DNA from 4 places in the Pseudalkalibacillus sp. A8 genome. Region 2 is predicted to be linked to each of the others. Evidence: riboswitches for the same ligand, from Rfam matches in the RefSeq annotation. Region 2 holds a riboswitch; each other region holds the start of a gene.

Region 1 (5,667 bases), 960 kb from region 2:
CACGTTCATGTAGCCGATTGTTATCGGGTATGGTTGGGAAATCGAGCCCTTGGAAAATCACTACCCGAAATAAAAAAGGAGTCCGTTAACAACGTACAAGAAATGCGCGAGGTTTTTAGAAAAACGGATGACCTTGTTCATGAATTTCTGTATGAATTTAAAGACGAATGGGATCACACCATTAACGTTTCCTTTAAGCGTGGTGGTAGTGCGGAGTTTACCGCATTATGGCTTTTTACGCATACCGTCACACACGAATTTCACCATAAAGGGCAAATTGTAAAAATAGGAAGACAACTCGGGTATATCCCGCCGGATACGGACCTCATTGAACCTAACATTTTAAACGTGAAATCGGAATCTTAATGAAAATTGTGCTGAATTGGAACATATATTCATAGATTACAAGGAAAATATACGATGAATGGGTCACTATTGAATTGATTTAGACTTACCCGATTTTAAGAGTTATTCCATGAGAGGGGGGGCGAGTGATGAGCATCTTGTAATGGCTCGTCACCCATTATGGATTATGAAAACAAGAAGACCTTGCCTTAATTTTAATAAGACAAGGTTCTTGAATCTCACATATCAATAATATAAAACATTGACTTTATTACACTTTAGACATTTTTCATAATTTTGATGACCTTGAAAATGATGATCACAATTTTGCTGTAAATCTATTAGACGTTTCTCTAAAAAAGCAAGATGAGCTTTGTATTGATTAATTTCCTCTTCGATTTTTTGAGCATCCACCGTAATATAACCTCCTCAGAAAGTTACTGATATATACTACCTCCAGATTGCTTAAACTCTTCTGCTTTTTCCTTCATACCTTTATCAATCGCTTCCTTCGTATCAAGTTTGTTTTCTTTCGCATAATTACGAATATCTTGTGAGATTCTCATGCTACAAAATTTTGGTCCACACATTGAACAGAAATGTGCTGTTTTTGCACCTTCCGCAGGTAGAGTTTCATCATGATATTCCAATGCTCTTTCAGGATCTAAGGATAGATTGAATTGATCTCTCCAGCGGAATTCAAATCGAGCTTTTGATAAGGCATCATCTCTTTTGTGTGCACCTGGATGTCCTTTTGCCAGATCAGCAGCATGGGCAGCGATTTTATAGGTAATGACTCCTTCACGAACATCATCTCTATTCGGTAGGCCTAAATGTTCCTTTGGTGTGACATAACAAAGCATGGCTGTTCCATACCAACCAATCATTGCTGCACCGATAGCAGAGGTAATGTGATCATAACCAGGTGCTATATCAGTTGTAAGAGGTCCAAGGGTATAGAATGGTGCTTCCTTACAAACTTCAAGTTGTTTATCCATGTTTTCTTTTATAAGATGCATCGGCACATGTCCAGGACCTTCGACCATGACCTGTACGTCGTGCTCCCATGCAATCTGTGTCAACTCCCCAAGAGTCTCCAGTTCTGCAAACTGCGCTTCATCATTCGCATCTGCAATGGACCCAGGACGTAAACCATCTCCTAAAGAGAATGCAACATCATAAGTTTTCATAATTTCACAAATTTCTTCGAAGTGGGTATATAAAAAGCTTTCTTTATGATGATATAGACACCATTGTGCCATGATTGAACCGCCCCGTGAAACAATTCCTGTCAAACGTTTCGCTGTTAACGGGACATATCGTAAAAGGACACCCGCATGAATGGTGAAGTAATCAACACCTTGCTCAGCTTGTTCAATCAAGGTATCGCGGTAAATCTCCCATGTAAGGTCTTCAGCAATACCATTAACTTTTTCCAGAGCTTGATAAATAGGAACGGTACCGACAGGAACGGCTGAATTTCGAACAATCCATTCCCGGGTTGTATGAATGTTTTTCCCTGTTGATAAATCCATAATATTATCAGCACCCCAGCGTGTCGCCCAAGTCATTTTTTCAACTTCCTCTTCGATGGAAGAAGAAACAGCTGAGTTTCCAATATTCGCATTGATTTTAACATGGAAATTACGTCCTATGATCATAGGCTCTGTCTCTGGATGGTTGATATTAGAGGGTATGATCGCCCGGCCTCTTGCGACTTCATCCCGTACAAATTCGGGATCCATATTTTCCCTTAATGCGATAAATTCCATTTCTGGAGTGATTATTCCCTTTTTTGCATAATGGAGCTGTGTAACATTTCTTCCTTTCTTTGCACGTAATGGGTTACGTTTTAAACCAGGAAATACGTTATGGTTGGCACGAGGGTCATCTTTATCACGATAACCATTATCTTCAGGCTTTATGTCTCGACCCTGATATTCTTCAACATCGCCCCGTTCATGTATCCATCTGCTTCGAAGTGAAGGAAGGCCTTTTGTAATGTCTACTGAATAATCATCATCCGTATAAGGACCGCTTGTATCGTAGACACGTACTGGCAGATTTTCTTCTTCACCAAAAGAACCTGTTGTCGGATTCAATTCAATTTCGCGCATCGGAACCTTGATATCAGGTCTTGAACCTTGTACGTAAACTTTCTTACTACCTGAGAAACTTGACATGATGGAAATGTTTTTTTCATTCAATGAGGTTGCTGACATTAATCAATCTCTCCTTTGTTATGATTTAAAGGACGAGATCCAGAACAAGACAACGGCATGAGATGAAAGCTGAACATAAAAAAGCCGGATCCCAAAAATGCATGGACCCGGCTTCATATGTAGAAGTATCATCTCAATAAAAGAGGTTATATCTAACTTCCCCACGCTGGTATGATCCAGATCAGGTCCAAAGGGTCAAGAAACTTTAATGTGTTTCTCTCTCAGCCCAAACTATTGGACTCCCCTAGTTATTGCTTATTCAATTGCATTTCAGTATACATGAAATTCCGGTAAAATAAAAGGCGATATAGTTAATTCATAATTTTATACTAGCCAACTTTAATAGAATAACCCTTCAAAAACAAAGAGCTTGGAAAAAACCTAGCTTGAGGTGAATGAATCATAATGCTATGGGAAAATTTTGATAAAAATGAAATCAGTATTTTACTTATGTTGATAATAACATTTATCATTGTCTGGCTTCTTCCGAAGAGATTACCTCGTAAAATTACATATTTAAGTTTATTATGGGGGTTATCGAGTGGAATGTTGTTGGATTTTACAATAGGTGGGGGGCAAATGGACTTTTATAAGGTAAATGATGTCCAAAACTATGAATTATTCGATTTCCTCTATTATGTTTTATTCAGTCCATTTGGTTATTTCTTTGTCTATTTTTATGAACACTCGATATCAATAAATATACTTTATTTGGTATGTAATAGGGTGGAGCTTCGTTGCGGTAGGAGTAAATTGGCTTCTTACATTGCTGGATATCATTCAATTCCAGAAAGGTTATATACTTCCTTACTCATTTGCGGTATTTTTGATTATCCAGACAATTACGGTCCTTTACTATGAATTCATCAAATCAAGACAGGAAGTATTTTCAGGGAATGTGCTTTAATTTTTGGCATCTCTTTTTATCAGGGCATACGCTCATTTTTTGTAATTTTCAATCCCATCTTTCAATTTTTTTCAAACAACAAGGTGTAGAAATATCGATTATGTTTTGGTAGTTGAATTGCGGGCTCTACATAAAAAAACCTGAAGTAGCTGGGAATGGCTCACTTCAAGGTTTGTGACAGAATTCTATTTTAGTTTAATACAAGTGATCAAGAACGGTTGGTTAAAGAAAATCCGGTACTATCAAGGATTTGTTGTACCTTGACTCATTTCTTCCTTTATAGATCCCTTATACTGTAAGCCAAGGATCAGTCCGATCACAGTACTAGCAGTCAAGAACATGAAGACAAACCAGTAGCCTCCTGATCTGCCTGAACCATCAGAAATAGCAAGCAGTCCCGTCAATATTGGAATCCCTATCGCACCACCGCTATTCCGGCTAAGTTGTACCATTGCACCGACAACCGCTTGTTTACTCTCGGAGACTGCATTTTGAGCCGGAAGCAAAAATGTCGGAAGAAGAATGCCCAGACCGAATCCTAAAAGGAAAATGAAGATATATGAAATAAAGTTGAACTCCTGTATCATACTCATAACACTCAATGCAGCCAAACTTATACAGGACATGATCCAACCCACTACACTTATCGATTTGTAGCTGAATCGTTTGATGATACGGCCACTGATGATTACGCCGAGCCCCATGCCTGCCATGAGTGGAATGAGCAATTTGCCGCTATTCACTGCTCCAGACCCGAGAACATGATTCGCGTAAAGAGGCAATATGGCAATGGCTCTATACATCAATATACCGACTAGGAAAGCACTGATGTTTGCCAGCTGGACGTTCCTGATCCGAATTAGATCTGGTGAAATCACAGGATCTTCATGCTTCTTTTCTTGAAAAACGAAAAAGAGTAAAAGAAGGATACTTGCTATGAATAAAGTCAGAGTAATGCTATCGAATCCCGTTTCACCAAGACGTGTCCATGCTTGAATCATCATTGCAATAGAAGCGCCAAGAATAAAAGCACCTATCCAATCAAAATATTTTAGTGACCTATTGAATGCTGTTGGCGGATCTGTAAAACGGTATATGAAAAGTATGGATAAGACTCTAAATGGGATCACGATGTAAAATGCCCAATTCCAACCGAATCGTTGAGCAACCATACCACCAAGAATAGGACCAAGAACATTTGAAAGCAATTGGATGGCTGCATACATTCCCATCGCTTTCCCTCGATCTTCGATAGAAAAGAGGGTTGCGATAAGAGCTATGGTCACAGGACCTAATGCCCCGACTCCCAGTCCCTGGATCATTCTTGCCATGATGAAGAAAAGCATGGAGGAAGATAGACCACATAGTAATGATCCGATCAGGAATATCGTCATCCCCAGTATGAAGAATTTTTTATAACCGTACGAATCAGCAAGCTTTGAAAAAAGCGGAATCGTGATCGTCGAAGCCAGCAAAAAAATACTGAACGCCCATCCGTAGAGCGATTCTCCTCCCAGATCGTCTGTAATCTGGGGGAGGATCGTTGCGACGACGGTTTGCATCAACATGTTAGTTGCTGTAGCAAAAAGGATACCTATAAATGGGATTTTCTTACTCACTGTGCTCTCCTTCTATTAGTTGTACATATCCTTCATCTGCATTTACACGGATCCTTTGTCCGCTATTGATTTTTTTGGTTGCCCCATCTATTCCAACGACTGAAGGAATCCCATACTCACGCGCCACAACCGACCCGTGCGTCATGGTACCTCCAATTTCCATGACCAGGGCTTTAGCTGAATGAAACAAAGGTGTCCAGCCCGGATCGGTAAAAGGAGCGATCAGTATTTCGCCTTCCTGTAAATCCGATTCCTCCGGTTTCAACACGACTCTTGCAATACCTTCAACACTTCCAGCGGAGGCAGGCGTTCCAATCAAAGCTCCTTCAGGTGCCAGGATTTCAGAAAGTCTTCCTGTTACTGATTCACCGTCACTTGTCAATACACGGGGAGGCGTAAGCTTTGAATAATGGGCGTATGTTTCTTTACGTTCTTGGATGATAGTGTCTATATCACCTTCAAAGTTCCCATCCATGATCGAAAGGAGCTCATCCAATGAAAAATAGTACATATCTTCTATCTGTTGAAGTCTGTTTTCTTTGGCCAGTCGTCTTCCTTCCTCTAATAAAGCATG
Region 2 (5,667 bases):
TAGAGCGTCTACCATTTTTACGTTTTTGTTCAGGTTGTCCGCTCCGAAAATGAACATTTGGGAAAGTTTATTCCCGCCTACCTTCTTAACTGTCACGAATCCTTCCTCCTCGTTACGGGTTCGTCACCCTCACGCCTTGAACAAAAATGTTGACCGAATCTACTGATAGTCCGAGCATCTGATCAAGCGTATACTTCACTTTTGTTTGTACATTGTGAGCTACTTCAGAAATTTTCGTTCCATAGCTGACGATGATATACATGTCTATGTGTACTTCATCCTCTTCTTGCCGCACCACAATTCCACGGCTGAAATTGTCTCTGCCTAGAAGTTCAGTTATGCCATCTTTAATTTGCTTTTGCGAGGCCATTCCGATAATACCATAACAATCTATCGCAGCTCCACCTGCAATTGTAGCAATAACATCGTTAGAAATATCAATTTCTCCGTACTTTGTTTTCATTTCTATAGACATGCAGAATCCTCCCTTGGATTATAATGACCTATGGCTAGTGTCATTTTACTATAATATCCTTCATTTTGAAAGAATATATCATGGAATCAAGATTAGGTGTGTCAAGTAAATAAACTTGATAAACATTGTTGCATTCTTCTATATCTCATGCTACTATAATGTAGTGTTTTCGTAAAAGTTTACTAAATGAGATTATTCAATTTTCTTATTTGCAATAAAGGAGGTACCAATCATGGCTAGAAAATGTGTTGTTACTGGTAAGAAGACAAACTTTGGAAACAAGCGTTCTCACGCGTTGAACACTACTAAACGTAAATGGGGAGCGAACGTTCAAAAAGTTCGTATTCTTGTTGACGGTAAACCGAAACGTGTATATGTATCTGCTCGTGCCTTGAAGTCAGGCAAAGTAGAACGTGTCTGATCAAAAGCAGAAAAAGGACTGGTTCATTCTTATGATGAGCCAGTCCTTTTTTATGGTGGTATTCGAGTTTAGTGCGCGTTTTAAAGATGATTTGCTTGTTTTAAAGATATTTTTGATTTTTTAAAGATATTTTCTAATTTGTTCCATTTTCTCTTTCATTTTTAAAGATAATCAGGATGGACGACGTATCTTCCCGTTTTCCGTACCAACGCAGTTCCATGAATGATGAAACAAAAAAGCACCTGAGTTGGTGCTTTTTTGTTACCCTTTTTTAAATGATCCTAAGATCGCCCTAACGAATCCGCCTAAAAACTTTGGCAGCTTGATGGTATAAAATTTCATGATTCCGCCTCCTCCAACGTTAGTTTCCAGAAGACTCCCCTTCGGAAATTTAACATTCTATTTAAGTATATTCGTCTACTTAGAAATAGTACCCGGAGTTTGTAATTTTCCATCTCGATCTTTGCTTCTTATCATCATAATTATGCCGTCATCAAATGAATAAGTACCTTTTTTTGTTACAAGCTCATTTGAAATGCAAAGGGTCGATCCCCATTCTATCTTCGCCTCCTCCAACGGATAACGAAAACCAACAAGCGTCATGCCTGTTACGAGCGGGGAAAATGGAAGGAAAGAAACATACGGAAATTCATGACTCGCTTCAATTGTATATGACCCCGGACTCCTCATCACGATGATGTTATCCCGGTCTACAATCTCCACCTCTATCTTGTGTTCCAAACCTACCTTCAAGAGTTGGATATTGATCAATTCATGATCCAAACGGCCGCCTGTTGCGCCATATAAAATGATTTTTTCTGGCCTTTGTTCTATCGTCCATCTTAGTGCCAGTTCCAGATCTGTCATGTCTTTTTCACATTCGAATGTATAGAGTTCCATTTGTTTTTCTTGAAGTCTGGTAAATTCTTCACCTGAAATAGAATCAAAGTCACCGAAGGCGGCTATTGGCTTTATATCTCTTTTTTGAAGGTAAAGGACCCCTTCATCCACCCCTATAAACAATGCATCATCCAATTGGAGCCGATCGGGCAGAAGATATTCAGGTCCTCCAGAAACTAAACAAATCGTCTTCAATAAGGTCACTCTCCATGAACCAACTTAGGAGCTGTTTTTGATAAAAGAACTAATAGAATCACTGTCAGAATAAATGTCGGTGCAATATAAGAAAAATTATACATGAAGGAATAGGTAAATGCTGGTGTACCTTCAGGTGCCTGATCAGCGAAAAATGCCACCCCAGAAATGACATGGCTTGTAAGGCGGAGTATGCTTCCAATAAAGGTACCTGCAATGATCAACAATACTCTCTTACCGAATGAATCGCTCCACTTCGGTCTTGCAAGGCCAGCCAATCCAACGACTAGAAATGCCAATGGGTAATCTAGGATGACCTGTAAGAAATAATAGATATACGGATTGATCAATAATTGCAATAGACCGATCAACATCCCAGTCAATACCCCAGCAAATAACCCTCTACGAAAAGCCATGATAAAAATAGGTACCATCTCCAACGATACTGAACCTCCAAAAGCCCATGGACCGCTCAATTTAATAAATCCTAGTATAATCCCTAAAGCGGCCATAATTGCAACTTCAGCAATCAATAAATTACGATTTCTCATTTCTATTCTCCCCTTACAGTAAAGAACCCTTGACTGAACAATTAAAAAGCAACTGCATAGGGATACAGTTGCTTTCATCAAATATAAATCACTTGAAAGCCAACTTCCCTCCGCAGGTTTGATCCTGTTCAGGTTCTCAGGGTCAGGAGCATACACTCCACTCTCAATCTCTTCAAGAGATTCCCCTAGTGGTTTCATTACTATATTTTTATTTCTAAATCATTATACACCACGGATGGCGTCAATTGCATCCTTCCGGTTTTCTTTTTTGTAGATAGCAGATCCAGCCACCAGCACATTCGCACCATATTCCCGGCATAACTTAGCTGTTTCTGGATTGACACCCCCATCAACCTCAATTTCGATTTCCAATCCTTTTTCCTTACAAAGCTCAGAAACTTCCTTGATTTTCGGAAGAACCCGGTTTATGAAAGATTGACCACCGAATCCAGGGTTCACAGTCATCAGCAAAACAAGGTCCACATCTTCAATGACATGTTCAATCATACTGACTGGTGTGTGAGGATTGAGAACAACTCCTGCTTTTTTACCATGGTCTTTGATCAAATTTACTGTACGGTGCAGATGCGGGCAAGCCTCCACATGAACAGAAATGATATCCGCACCTGCTTTAGAAAATTCCGGAATGTATTTGTCAGGGTTTTCAATCATCAGATGGACATCCAGTGGAAGATCCGTGATAGGTCTTATTGCATCGACAATCAACGGTCCAATCGTAATATTCGGTACAAAGTGTCCGTCCATGACATCGACATGGATATAGTCTGCTCCCCCTGCCTCAACATCTTTTATTTCCTCTCCTAACCGGGAGAAATCTGCTGAAAGGATCGATGGTGCAATTTTAGTCATGACTAATACCTCCGTTTTTGGTCTTTGATCTCTTGAAGAAATTGTACGTAATGGTCATAACGGAATTGAGAGATTTCGTTATTTCCCAAAGCTTCTTTTACTGCACACTTCGGTTCTGATATATGGGTACACCCTCTAAATTTACAATCCGGACGGCGATCCCTCATTTCAGGAAAGTAGATTGATAAGTCCTCTGGTTCGATTTCGATGAAATCCAGTGAGCTGAAGCCAGGAGTATCTGCTACAAGCCCTTCTCCAAAAGGGATCAGTTCGACATGTCTTGTTGTGTGCTTCCCTCTTCCAAGATGATCAGAAATATCGTTGGTTTCCAGGTTTAATTCAGGGTTTAATGCATTCAACAATGTCGACTTACCGACACCTGACTGGCCTGCAATGACCGTTACCTTATCCTCAAAAAGTGCTCTTACCTCTCCTAATCCTCTTTGTTCCAAAGAAGAAGTTTCGATAACTTGGTAGCAGATCTTACGGTATACCTCCAACTCTTTTTCGATTTCCTTGTCATCTGTCAATAAATCAAGTTTACTAACACAAATAACCGGAAGAATATCGTTCGCTTCAATATGGACTAAAAACCGATCCAAAAGGAGCGAATTAAAGCTTGGCCGGCGTGCGGAAAAAATGATAAGTGCCTGGTCAATATTTGCAACAGGTGGTCTGATCAGTTCATTCTTCCGTTCGAAGATTTCCATAACATAACCGTCTGTCTGGTTGGTCGATTCAAATACAACTTCATCACCAACAAGAGGTGTCAACTTTCGTTTTCGAAAATTCCCTCTTCCTCGGCATTGATAGATTTCATTTTCTTCTTCACTTTTCACATAATAATACCCGCTCAATGCTTTAATGATCGTTCCTTTTGGCATGCAGTTCATCTACTCTCCATTCTGAAAGTTTTTCGCTTCTTCATACGTATATGATTCATTATAATACTCTTCATCGTCTACATAGACTTTGTAACTACCTTCACCGTTATACTTTATGGTCAAAGGGATTTCGAACATTTCTGTTTCAGAGATTTTTTTATCGACAATCGTTTGCTCCCCGTTCGCGTCATTCGTCACGATCCGGACCTGTTTCGGTTCATTCTTTCGTTCCTTATCGTTTCCGTTTCCATTTCCATTTCCATTTCCATTTCCATTTCCATTTCCATTACCATCACCGCTACCGGCATCATCATCGCTACCGGCATCATCATCGCTGAATTCTATCTCCACCATATCTTTGATGGTGACTGGCTCTGGTACACCTTTTGAAACGGTCACGGTAATTTCATCACCAGCCCTCACTGTTTCACCTGGATTCGGATTCGTACTTATGATGTTCCCTTCGTCAATATCCTCTGAATACTCCCGTTCAGCTTCTTTTAAGTTGAGCCCATTTTCATTTGCATACGTTTTTGCTTCTTCAAGTGACTTTCCTGATAGGTCTGCAAGATCAAATGGAGGAGGCCCACTGCTGACATATAAAATCAAAACTTCTTGGCCCGGCACGACCATTTCCCCTGCTTCCGGAATTTGTTCGATGATCTGTCCAGCGGGAACATCTTCACTGCTTTTTGTTGGATAATCGACCCGTTTGAAAAGATCCTCAACCTTCGTCCGCTTCACATCGTCTTCTCCTTGGCCTACATAGTTCTCTACTTCAAACTTTTCAGGGCCAGAACTGACAATTAGTTTCACCGTCGCATTTTCCTTCACGGCTGTTCCTGGTGTCGGGGTTTGCCTGATGACATGCCCTTCTTCCACCTCAGAGCTTGGCTGCTCCTCTTTTTCAGAATTGAGCCCAGCATCCTTTATTTTTTCGTAAGCTGTTGTGTATGGTTGATTGATGACATCCGGTACAGGGACATCCTTTGTCTGGAAAATTTCTGGCCACAAGGTGACCGCTGCTACACCAGCAATCCCTAATAGGAGAAATACCATCAAAATGATTGCGACCCAATTTTTCTTTTTCTTCTTATCTGTCTTACCTTTCTTATCTTTCTTATGCTTCCCGCTTTTTTCTAGTCCCTCTTCATTTTCACCTTTGTTTGGAGGGACGGGTGCAGTTTTCATTTGCTCTGTTATATTTCCGATCGGAGTCAGTACCTTCGTAGCTTCTTCATCTTCATCAAATGAATGTTTCGGTTCATCGATTCGGTCGGGATGAAGTGCAGTGCTTAAATCTTCTTCCATTCCCTGGACATTTTCAAATCGCTCATTCGGATTCTTTGCCATAGCCTTCAATATGATATT
Region 3 (5,667 bases), 1.1 Mb from region 2:
ATTTGATGTGTGGATTCTCAGCCAGGAATTGGGCTGTATCCTTCCGCTGTTCAGCCCCGTCCCCGCCAGAGGTAATGGATGTTCCGACAAATTCTGAGCCAAGGGTTTCTGAGTCAGGGTCATTATAATCCTTCTTGATATCCCCAGCCCAATTGGCATGCACATCCCCGGTCAAAACTACTAGATTTCCGACTTGGTTTTCACTGACAAAATCAAGTATTCGATCACGATTCGCCGCATATCCATCCCAGGCATCCATATTGTATTTTGGTGCATCTGCTGTATTGAAATTCAACTGATTGAAGAAAACCTGCTGGGCTAACACATTCCATCTAGCTTGCGACCTGCCAAGCCCTTCAAGCAACCATCTTTCCTGGTCTGCCCCAGTCAATGTACGATTAGGGTCCATCGATTCTTCATTGGGAGGTTTGATTCCGTCGCCATTCGCTTGATCATCACGGTATTGCCGGGTATCGAGTACATTGAATTCAACGAGATCACCGTATGTAAAGCGGCGATACAGATTCATGTCCGGACCTTGAGGAATGGATGATTTTCTCAGCGGCATATGTTCATAGTAGGCTTGATAAGCATTAATACGCCGCTGGATGAATTCTTCAACGGATTGTCCTTTTTCAGGTATTTCATCGGCATAGTTGTTTTCAACTTCATGGTCATCCCATGTTACGATCCAAGGACACGCAGCATGTGCGGCTCTCAAGTCTTTGTCGCTTTTATATTGGGCCAGTCTATTCCGGTAGTCGTCGAGCGTGATGATTTCCGGACCATTATGCGTACGTACATTACCTGTTTTGGAGATATATTCGTTTGGGCCGTATTCATAAATATAATCGCCGAGATGGAACACAAGATCGAGCTTTTCTTCTGCCATATGCCGATAAGCGGTGTAGTATCCATGCTCGAACTGTTGGCAGGAGGCGAAAGCGAAAGTCAGTTTGGATAGAGGTTGGCCCGGTGCAGGCAGTGTTTTGGTTTTCCCGACCGGACTGATTTCGTTACCTGCTTTAAAGCGGTAGTAGTATTGTTTATTCGCTTCCATGTCACCAACTTCTACATGTACTGAATGACCGAGTTCAGGGGTTGCAAGCTCCGTTCCTTGCTGCACGATTTTCCGGAAAGCTTCATCCTCAGCCAATTCCCATTGGACCGGTACATTATAATTCGGCATTCCACCGCCATTCAGTGGTTCCGGGGCAAGCCTTGTCCACAGTACCACGCTGTCAGATAACGGATCACCAGAAGCGACACCTAAAGTAAAAGGATAACTTGTAAATTGAGGAGCAGCTTCGACTCTCAAATTGTTCAAGGGCTGTGTCAGTGTCATACCCAAACCGACGACTGCAATTTTACTCACCTTATCCAAAAAGTCTTTCCGGTTCATAGATCGGTGCAATAATTTTTCAGAATCCTGGAACAAATCTTTTCGGTTCATCAGAAAATCTCCCTTCAGTATGTTGGTACACTTGGATTATAAGGAGGTTAGGTAAAACCAGTATGAATTTCTGATAAACTTCATTTAAAAATGAAATAGACAATCTTCATAAATATACCTACTAATGGACTACCGAAACGTATCAAGATTCATTTTAGGGTTCGATTTTCACTCCATTATGGAATTTAATGGTGATTATATAGGACATGTTACTTGCAGAATGGTAAGTCATTCGCAGTATTATCCAACCTTCTTCCATATACAATACCTTTATCGTTTATTTACAAAAGAATTACCCGTTAAGGAGTCTTGTTTCGACAAGTAAGTCCATCGATGACGAAACAAACGTAAAAACTGAAGAAATTGTTATCGTTCCTCAATTGATGCAATCTCATCGATATCCTCAGCGGAAACCTGTGAGAGGGCATTCAGGAATTCAACCTGGAAACTTCCTGGTCCCTCACCCCCTTTTCGTTCAGCTGCCATCTCTGCTGCTATACCATAGCTTGCTACAGCCGACGTTGCGGCCTTGACCAAATCTTTTTCCACTGCCGAAAAAGCTCCGATCACTGAACTTAGCAGACAGCCTGTCCCTGTGACTCTCGTGAGCATAAAATGACCGTTCCGTGCCACATAAGCCTTATCGCCATCGGAGATGACATCATCTACTCCAGTAACCACTACCACAAGACCCAGCTTCTCTGCAGCAGTTCGTGCTAGTTTTACAGAATCACGGTTCCTTTCCCCGGCATCCACACCTTTGATGGTCCATCTTTCTCCGATCACATTGGCTACTTCTGCGGCATTCCCTCGTAAGATCGAGATATCGATCTCTTTTAAAAGTTTCCGCGCTGTCTCTGTCCGGTAAGGTGTAGCACCAGCCCCTACAGGATCGAGAATAACGGGAACACCATGCTCGTTCGCCGCCTTCCCAGCAATGATCATCGACTCTACCACAGTTTCATCTAAAGTACCGATGTTGAGAACAACTGCCCCTGCAACCTTGGCCATATCTGCAACTTCCTCTTTCGCATAAGCCATGACAGGTGACACGCCTAAAGCTAACAGACCGTTTGCGGTGAAATTCGTCACTACCACATTCGTGATGTTATGCACCAGGGGCTTTTCCTTTCTGACTTTATCCAATGTGTTGGTAATAACGTTTTTATCCATTCTCTATCAACTCCTCTATCTGTCTACTTTTACAACTAGTTCATGACCAATCCACCATCGACCACTAAGTTTTGTCCAGTGACCGCCCTGCTCCAGGAAGACGCGAAGAATAAGACCGAATCCGCAACATCGTCGGGGGTAGTGACTTTTTGGAGTGGTGTGTTTTCTATTATTATCGCAAATACTTCATCAGGTGTAACCGCACTTGCATCTGTTTTTTCTAATAATCCACCAGAAACCATATTGACTGTAAAAGCAAGGAGTGCTCCTTTGCTCGTGTTATATTCATGATAGGCAACGACCGGGTTTTGGAAAAGGTTCGTCCCAATATTGATGACACGGCCGAACCTGAGCTCCGACATATCTTTTTTGCCTGCTTTCACTGTATTCAGGGCTGCTTTAACGCTACCTTCAAATGGGGTCTGATAGTCTTCCCACATGAAAATGTCTGCACTCTTCTTAATTGACAGCATCGAATCTAAAGGCCACCAATGCATTGTTCACGATGGTTGTGATCGGCTTTTTAAAATGATCCTAGCTTTATGGAACATTGCTTCCACTTCCTGAGGTTGTCTAATGTCTGCTTGAATGGCAATCGCTCTATCCTCACCGATTGTTTCAACAACTTGTCTCGCTTTTCCTTCATTTCTAAAGTAGTTGACTACTACTCTTGCACCCTCTCTGCCAAAAGCTTTGGCAATTGAAGCCCCAAGGCCTGCTGCTTCCTGTAATTAAAACGACCTGTTCCCGGATATCCAATCAAAACATCTCCTTCATAATCTTTTCATAAAGAAAACCTAAGCTTTTGCGAAAAGCTTGTTAAAAGTAAAAAGATCACCAGATATCTTAGTGACCTTTTAATAATTAATCTGCAAAAAGCCACTTCCCTACGCTAGTTCTACCTAGATCAGGTTCGAAGGGTCAGAGTATCCACTCCTCTCAGCAATCCATGCTCCCCTAGTGCTCAACCTATTTGAATTTAAAAAATTCATCATAGAAATCGATAGGGTCATAGTTTCTGAGTCGGTGGTTTAATAAAAGAAAAGAAAATGCCTCAGCATAGACGAACCGAATTGATCAGCCGTATAATTAGGTAGAAGACGTTTTTAATATGAATAAACACGTTGGTGATACTATGAAAAAAGAAACGATTCTAAAGTTCGATAAATCAATCGCCCGTAAAAAGCCGAACAACATCCACCAGAAGAAACCTTGCCCATTTTGTGTTACAGAAGGCCTTTCGGAATTATTGGAAACACAGGACTCGATCATCCTTGTGAAAAACAAATATCCCGTCGTACAGGATGCTTTTCAGACAGTGTTGATCGAAACGGATGATTGTGAATCTGAACTATCCGAGTATTCTAAGCCGCATCTTTTTAAATTGATTCGATTTGGAGTCGAGAAATGGTTGGAGATGGAGGAACAAGGGAGCTATCAATCCGTTTCTTTCTTTAAAAACTATGGACCTCTGTCGGGAGGATCTGTCCGACACCCGCATATGCAGATCATAGGCTTCAATGATGTAGATTACCGGGAAAACCTGAAGGAAGATTATTTTATAGGAGATGAAATCCATTGTTCCAACGGTGTCCAACTGAATCTATCAACAATGCCTATGATCGGTTTTACCGAATTCAATATCGTCATGAATGATGATCTCGCCGGAATCGACCAGGCTGCGGACTATATCCAGAAAACCGTACACTATATTCTTCATCATTATAATGGCCAAGGCTGCTCAAGTTATAATCTCTTTTTCTACCATTGGCTGGGTAAGATATTCATCAAGATCATCCCTCGATATCCCACAACCCCGCTTTTTGTCGGATATGGTTTTCGCCAAGTATTCAGCGATCCATTTGTTCTGATTGAGGATTTTCAAAAGTATTCTTTCTAAACGATTCGGGGGGCTAATTATGTCATCTCCAAAATTTCCTGTGGAAAAATCCGCACTTCGGAGATTCCTTTTATCTAAACAAGCTTTATTGGGGGCGGATCGTCCGCTTTCCTCCGCATTACAAATGATCAAGAAGCTTGAATGTGTGCAGCTTGATCCTGTGTCTGTCGTGGAACGAAATCAGCATTTAGTGTTGGGTGCACGTATTCCAGGGTATGAACCAAAGCATCTGGATGATCTCTTAGCGGGAGGAAAAGTATTCGAGTATTTCGCGAATGCTGCCTGCGTCATTCCGATGGAGGATTTCCCTATGTTTGAACCGACCCGCATCCGGATCCAACAAAATGTAGCTGAGTCGTTAGAAAAACAGGGGCTTGTGGTCGACACAGTAATGGAGCAATTGAGATCCGAAGGACCGCTTCCTTCCCGGGCTTTCCAATCGGAAAAACGAGTCCATGGCTACTGGGATAACAAGCTCCCAAAGACGAAAGAAACCTCGCTTGCACTGAATCTGTTGTTGGATTCGGGAATCATCCGAGTTGTAAAAAGAGAACGTACAGAGCGTTATTTTGATATTACAGAGGGGTCGATCAGCCCGGATTTATTGGACAATACTAGCGCAATGGATGAAGCGACTGCCCGGGAGATGCTGATTGAGAAATATCTCAGGGCGTATCGTGTCTTTGATCCACGTGACTTCAGGTTCGGATGGCAAAAATTGAAGGCTGCGGAACGTCGCGCAGAAGTTGAGCGGAGAGTTGCTGATGGAACGGTCATTCCTCTTGAAATCGATGGAGCCGAACGGCAGTATTACATGTTAGCTGAAGATTTGGATGAGCTTGAAAGGTTTGCGAGCAATGACCAGTCGTTGGAATTTTCCGGCGGTACTGTCACCTTCATATCGCCTCTCGATAATCTGTTATGGAGCCGGGAGCGGATCAAAGACTTGTTCGATTTCGATTATAAGTGGGAGATCTATATTCCACGCGCTAAACGGAAATATGGCCCCTATGCGATGCCGATTTTATATGGAGACCGCCTGATCGGAAGGATGGATCCGCAAATCGACCGGAAAAATGGAGTATTGGTCGTCCGGTTGCTGCAGCTGGAACCTTGGGTGGAGAAAACAAACGAGTTGCGT
Region 4 (5,667 bases), 1.6 Mb from region 2:
CACCCATGTCGTATCACCTTTCCCGAACAAAATCATCGAGGAGGAAGTCGAAATGAAAATGATCAGAAACGGAATCAACAGAAGGCTGATCCGCTTTTTCGGATGGCCGGAAAAGAACCAGAGCAAAATCAAGGCTCCGATTGTAAGGTTGATCAGCCAATTGAGCTGATGCACAAAAAGGACGAAGATGAAGAGGATCATCATGGTGAACAGCTTCAGTGTCGGATTGATTTTATGAAGCCAGGTTTCATTAAAGTTAAGATCCATTTCCATCCCTCCTAGGCATGTGCATGCTCCCTGACCTCTATGTGGACGTCACGTGACAGTAATCCGTTTTCAATTGTCCAGACCCGGGTAGCGAAATGCTCGACGATATTGGTATCATGCGTCACCATGAGAATCGTAACGCCAGCCTTCCGATAATCTTCAAGCATCTCCAACAACGCGAATGTGTTTTGCGAGTCCTGGCCGAACGTCGGCTCATCCAACAGCAATATCGGCTGGCCCTTCACAATCGAAGCGGCGACACTCAATCTTCGCTTCTGTCCCATCGAGAGATGATAGGGGTGATGATTTTGAAATGGAATGAGTCGGAAGCGATCAAGCAGCTCGAGCACCTTCTTTTGAATGACCACCTCGTCAAGCTTCTCTAGCCTCAATCCATAAGCGATTTCCTCATAAACCGAGTTGGTCACGAACTGGAACTCCGGGTTTTGAAAGACGAAGGTCAGATGATTTGCAATCTGTTTTCCCTTTTTAATTGGGTTGCCGTGAATTTCATACATTCCTGCTGTCTTGATAAATTGCATGAGCGCGTGTAACAGCGTGGACTTTCCTGCTCCATTTTCACCAACAATTGCAATCCACTCTCCTGCTCGAACCGTAGCCTTTTCTACTGAGATAAAAGGCTTCTTCTTCCTGTAACCTTTAAAATTGTTGAGATGAAGCACAACTTCCTGATTGGATACTGCGTTTTTTTTCAAAGGTCGGCCGCTTAAATAGTCCTGCCAAACGCCAGGATACCAGATACCCTGCTCCTTCATCGTTTTCCGGTAATTTTTCAGGACCCAATCCTTCTCGCCATCTGCAATGATCTCGCCCTCTCCATTGAACAGGATGATACGATCGACCAGATCTAGAACATGATCCAGCTTATGCTCCACGATCAACAGGGTTTTATCCGTGCTGATCGCTTTGACTGTTTCCCAAATTTCTTCAGTCCCTTGAGGATCGAGTAAGGCTGTCGGCTCATCCAGAAACAAGACATCGGGCTCGAGAGCAAGAATCGAAGCGATCGCCAGCCGCTGTTTCATCCCTCCAGACAGCGTATGGATATTGGTATGAGGATCAGCCAGTTGTAACCCTACTGCTTTTAAAAGTGTTTTGATCCTGTCGGGCATATCTTTACGCGGTACTTGCAGGTTTTCGAAAACGAAAGCCAGCTCCTCGTCTGCATAAGGCATACAAAGCTGCGAATCTGGATCCTGGAAGACATAGCCCCAGGATACGGGTTTCTGGATTTGATCAGCTTTCATCGGAACCTCGATCGATTTCGGGATGATACCCGACATGACTTGCAGCAAGGTCGATTTTCCACAGCCGGACGGTCCAAGTAAAAGGACTTTTTCCCCTTTTTCAATATGGAGCGATAAATCTTTGAAAAGCAACTGTTCGTCACCCGGAAACTTGAGACGGAGATTTTCAAGTTGGATCATCGAATCACCCCGCTACTGATCGAGTGCATCGTAATCTTTCTTTGATGCCGGGCGCACCAGGTTCGTCACCCCGGTCTTTTCGAGCGCTTTCACGAGATAATAGGCAGCCACTCCTGCTATAAGAATCGACCCGATGATACGGAAACCAAGGAAAAGGCTGAGGTTCCACAAAGCAAGATCCTCGATATAGCCTTTGTAATAATCCATGATGATTGAACCGATTGCTGAACCGACTGCCGCAAGACTCACAACCGTAACATCAAAGCGCTTATACCGGAATGCCATGAAGACGAGCTCAGCAAACAACCCTTGCACGACACCAAATAACAGCACTTCAAGACCCCATTCGGATCCGACCAGGAACTCGCCGGATGCGGCAGCGACTTCTGCCAGGAAAGCGACCCCTGGTTTACGGATGATGAGGAACGCAACGGTAGCTGCCATGAACCACATTCCATAAATCAGTTGATCGATGTGGAGCCCAAGTGGTTTTACAAGGTAATAGAGCGGACCCCACAGCTTATAAACAATTCCGAACCCGATGGCTATGACGATTGTAACGAGGATATCTGTCAGCTTCAGACCTTTGTTCATGATGTTGCACCCTTTCCTGTTCCTGCGTGTTGTTGGAGGTCGATCGGCCATTTTTGTAAGGTGTAGGCCATTTCCCAGAACTCAAATTCATACTGGCTGCTGATGATAAAATGCTCTTTCATCCGTTCGCGGTCCGACTCCGTCACGTTTTCAGCGATCTGGTCGAATCTGTGGATCTGTTCCTCTACAAGCTCGCGGAACCATTCCCCGCCATACGCGGCAATCCATTCTTGATAAATCGGTTCATCAGGTTTGAATCCTTGGAGTCGTTCACCAATTTCATAATAAAGCCAGTAACACGGTAAAATCGCAGCGATGATATCCCCGAGATGGCCAAATTGCGCCGCACGGTACATATGGGATGTGTATGCATACGCTGTCGGTGCTGGTTGGAAGGTGAACCGTTCTTCGTCTGTGATCCCGAGTTGTTTCGAAAAATTCTCATGCAATGACAACTCCGCTTCGTAAGTACCTTTTGCATGGGACGCCATGCTTGCTGTCGTTTCAATGTTCGGTGATTTCGCTGCACCCAACGATTGAACCCTCGCAAAATGGGACAGATAGTAGGCGTCCTGCAGAACGTAATACCGGAAGTTCTCAAGCGGGAGTGTTCCATCAGCGATCCCTGTTACAAAAGGATGCTTAAAGCTCGCTTCCCAGATCGGATCTGCTGCTTTCCTTACGTGCTTTGAAAAAGACATGTATATTCCTCTCCTTTTTCCAGACGACCCACGATTCTGCAATTATTTCAATTAAAAAACCACTTTCTTTTTTCAAGAAAGTGGTTGGTTGAGTGTAGAATCGGTCCATAGTCGTTATGTAACCCTAACCACCACTTCCCTACGCTGGTATAAACCAGATCAGGTTCCAAGGGTCTTAAAGCTACACTTTAATCTCAGCCTTTACGAGAAGGCCCCCCTAGTGGATCGTCTTGTATAGTATTTTCGATGTAATCGTAACATGTATAGCCAAAAAGTCAAATGATTTTTCAGGAAAGAAGATTTTCATCCAGTAAAATCGCTACCGGAGCGATTTTTTCTGCTATTGGAGGTCTGGGGGTGCGATTTGGGTATCGCGATAGGATTCCAAAATGAAAATTGTCACGACATGTCCATCTAGCGCCTACTTCACGAGCGAATTTTTAAAAGCATAGATGACGGCTTGTGTTCGATCCTGAACTTCAAGTTTGTCGAGGATGTTGCTGACGTGGGTTTTCACTGTTTTCAACGCGATCACCAGCTCATCGGCAATTTCCTGGTTCGTCTTACCCTCCGTTATCAGCATCAAAATTTCGAGTTCCCGGTTCGTCAAATCTTCATGAGGAGGCCGTACATTGCCACGACGCATTTTCGTCATCATTTTACCTGTCACTTCAGGCTCAAGAACCATTTCCCCGCGATATGTGGCACGGACCGCATCAGCAATCGTACTTGCCTTCGAGGTTTTCAGCATGTAACTCGTCGCTCCGCTTTCAAGTGCCGGATACACCTTCTCATCATCAAGAAAACTCGTCACAATGATGATCTTTGCTTCAGGCCATTGGTCGATGATCTGTTTCGTCGCTTCAATCCCGTCCATCTCTTTCATGACAAGATCCATCAGAATCACATCCGGGCGCAGCTCAAGAGCTAGATCGACCGCTTCCCCGCCATCTCCTGCTTCACCGACGACTTCGATATCCGGTTGATTCGACAGATAAGCCGCTACACCGATCCTCACCATTTCATGATCATCTGCAAATAATACTCTAATCATCGTTTTCATCCCCCTCTCGTATGACAGGAATCCTTACTTCCAGCCGTGTCCCCTTGTTCGGCACGCTGATGATTTTCAACGTCCCGCCCAGCTCTACAGCACGTTCATGCATGTTTTGCAGTCCATATGAACCTGCCTTGCTCGATTCCACATCAAAGCCGACTCCATCATCGACAACCCGCATCAGGACGGTCCCTTCACGTTCGATACATAACACCTCAAGTGAGTTTGCCTTTGCATGACGAAGCGTGTTGGACACCGATTCTTGTAAAATCCGGAACAAGTGGTCCTCCACACCTTTTTTCAAAGGAATCGATTCTAGCTTCCAATCGATCTCAAGCGGAACTTTTTGTGATAGCTCCATCAGCAATTCCTTGATGCCTTCTTCAAGTGTTTTCCCTTTCAGCGCAACTGGTCTTAAGTGTAAAAGAAGCGCCCGCATTTCAAGCTGGGATTGATGTATCATCTCCTCGACAAGCTTCAGCTGCTTCCGCTCTCCATGATCGGCTCCCTCATTCGATTCATTCACAGCAGACATCAGCATCGATGCGGCGAACAACTGCTGGCTGACTGAATCATGAAGCTCTCGGGCCAAACGGTTCCGTTCTTCAGAAACGACCTTCTGGATCCGCTTCTCCTGATCTTCCGCTTTTTCATTAGCGAGCTTTTGAGATAACTTCGTCTGCTCTGATATGTGATGTTGAACTTTTTCCAATGATGACCAAATTTCATCAAATTCCTGTGTTTTGGTTTTGACATTCACTGCTTCCATTGGTCGTCCTTGGCCGATTTGAGCAAGGGCACTTACCACATGTTCAAGCTGCTTTCTCCAGTACATCCCTGAACTAAAACCAAAAACGATGCCGATCAAAATACTGACAAAGAATGCAAACAGGATAAACGGTAAGTCCAAAATTTTCCGCGACCACAGGAGTGACCAATCATTCAACGGAAAAGCGAAGAAAAACACACCTACCATAAAAAAGAGAAGTGTTAAAGATACGGCTAAACCAAGCAGGACCTGACGCTGTATGATATTCATGTCCGCTTCACCTCAAGATCTCCGACTACCATTGAGGTGATGATTTTCACTTTATGATGCGATTGATCATAGCCTGCAGACTGGTAAGATAGGCATTGGTTGAACATCTTCGGTTCATGATGCTCGAAAATCCGGCTCGTCCCTGCAATCACAGAGTGACCAATGCTGACATCGATTTCGTATGGGACAAGAATTTTGATATTCCCGACGAAATTACGGATCACAATAGTCGACTCCCCCTTCGGAAGGACCGTATTCCCGAGGTCAATCACCGTATCTCCGATGCCGCACTGAATATTCACGTCGTTCCATTCATACGCATGCTCGGGAGTCTGTTGTCTTCCAAAAAGGTTGTTGTGTAATAAAGTTTGCCGCTTGAACATCGCCTGATCGCTTGCTACTGTCTTTGGCTCCTGGAAATCAGGTGTGATATGTGCAGGATGTTGCTTCGACTGGGCAAACCGGATGACAGCATATATGAAGAGAGCGATCAGGAGGAACTTGAATGCCATCGTATTCAATATCGTCAAAGCGAAAGCGATAACCCCGAACCAGAACAAC

What was found. Region 2 has a riboswitch for thiamine pyrophosphate ahead of thiT (energy-coupled thiamine transporter ThiT). Riboswitches for the same ligand answer to the same signal wherever they lie in the genome.
Region 1: linked by a shared signal. The riboswitch ahead of thiC (phosphomethylpyrimidine synthase ThiC) and the one ahead of thiT (energy-coupled thiamine transporter ThiT) in region 2 are both predicted to bind thiamine pyrophosphate.
Region 3: linked by a shared signal. The riboswitch ahead of ACJROX_RS06085 (SDR family oxidoreductase) and the one ahead of thiT (energy-coupled thiamine transporter ThiT) in region 2 are both predicted to bind thiamine pyrophosphate.
Region 4: linked by a shared signal. The riboswitch ahead of tenA (thiaminase II) and the one ahead of thiT (energy-coupled thiamine transporter ThiT) in region 2 are both predicted to bind thiamine pyrophosphate.

The regions. Positions count from the first base shown of each region.
Region 1 covers NZ_CP174509.1:1,298,770-1,304,436, forward strand. Annotated here, with positions in the region: gene ACJROX_RS06810 (DinB family protein) at 1-366, shown strand, start outside; gene ACJROX_RS06815 (serine protease) at 592-759, opposite strand; gene thiC (phosphomethylpyrimidine synthase ThiC) at 783-2,567, opposite strand; TPP riboswitch at 2,709-2,823, opposite strand; gene ACJROX_RS06825 (hypothetical protein) at 3,018-3,428, shown strand; gene ACJROX_RS06830 (MFS transporter) at 3,717-5,093, opposite strand; gene ACJROX_RS06835 (phosphoenolpyruvate synthase) at 5,086-5,667, opposite strand, start outside.
Region 2 covers NZ_CP174509.1:2,256,350-2,262,016, reverse strand. Annotated here, with positions in the region: gene ACJROX_RS11760 (DAK2 domain-containing protein) at 1-96, opposite strand, end outside; gene ACJROX_RS11755 (Asp23/Gls24 family envelope stress response protein) at 113-475, opposite strand; gene rpmB (50S ribosomal protein L28) at 708-896, shown strand; gene spoVM (stage V sporulation protein SpoVM) at 1,158-1,238, opposite strand; gene ACJROX_RS11740 (thiamine diphosphokinase) at 1,314-1,991, opposite strand; gene thiT (energy-coupled thiamine transporter ThiT) at 1,997-2,542, opposite strand; TPP riboswitch at 2,631-2,739, opposite strand; gene rpe (ribulose-phosphate 3-epimerase) at 2,765-3,412, opposite strand; gene rsgA (ribosome small subunit-dependent GTPase A) at 3,415-4,296, opposite strand; gene pknB (Stk1 family PASTA domain-containing Ser/Thr kinase) at 4,306-5,667, opposite strand, start outside.
Region 3 covers NZ_CP174509.1:1,158,774-1,164,440, reverse strand. Annotated here, with positions in the region: gene ACJROX_RS06095 (alkaline phosphatase D family protein) at 1-1,453, opposite strand, end outside; gene thiM (hydroxyethylthiazole kinase) at 1,820-2,626, opposite strand; partial or broken gene ACJROX_RS06085 (SDR family oxidoreductase) at 2,662-3,327, opposite strand; TPP riboswitch at 3,494-3,595, opposite strand; gene ACJROX_RS06080 (DUF4931 domain-containing protein) at 3,738-4,526, shown strand; gene ACJROX_RS06075 (winged helix-turn-helix domain-containing protein) at 4,546-5,667, shown strand, end outside.
Region 4 covers NZ_CP174509.1:614,711-620,377, reverse strand. Annotated here, with positions in the region: gene ACJROX_RS03250 (energy-coupling factor transporter transmembrane component T family protein) at 1-273, opposite strand, end outside; gene ACJROX_RS03245 (ABC transporter ATP-binding protein) at 279-1,715, opposite strand; gene ACJROX_RS03240 (ECF transporter S component) at 1,728-2,309, opposite strand; gene tenA (thiaminase II) at 2,306-3,010, opposite strand; TPP riboswitch at 3,130-3,239, opposite strand; gene ACJROX_RS03230 (response regulator) at 3,432-4,064, opposite strand; gene ACJROX_RS03225 (sensor histidine kinase) at 4,057-5,106, opposite strand; gene liaF (cell wall-active antibiotics response protein LiaF) at 5,103-5,667, opposite strand, start outside.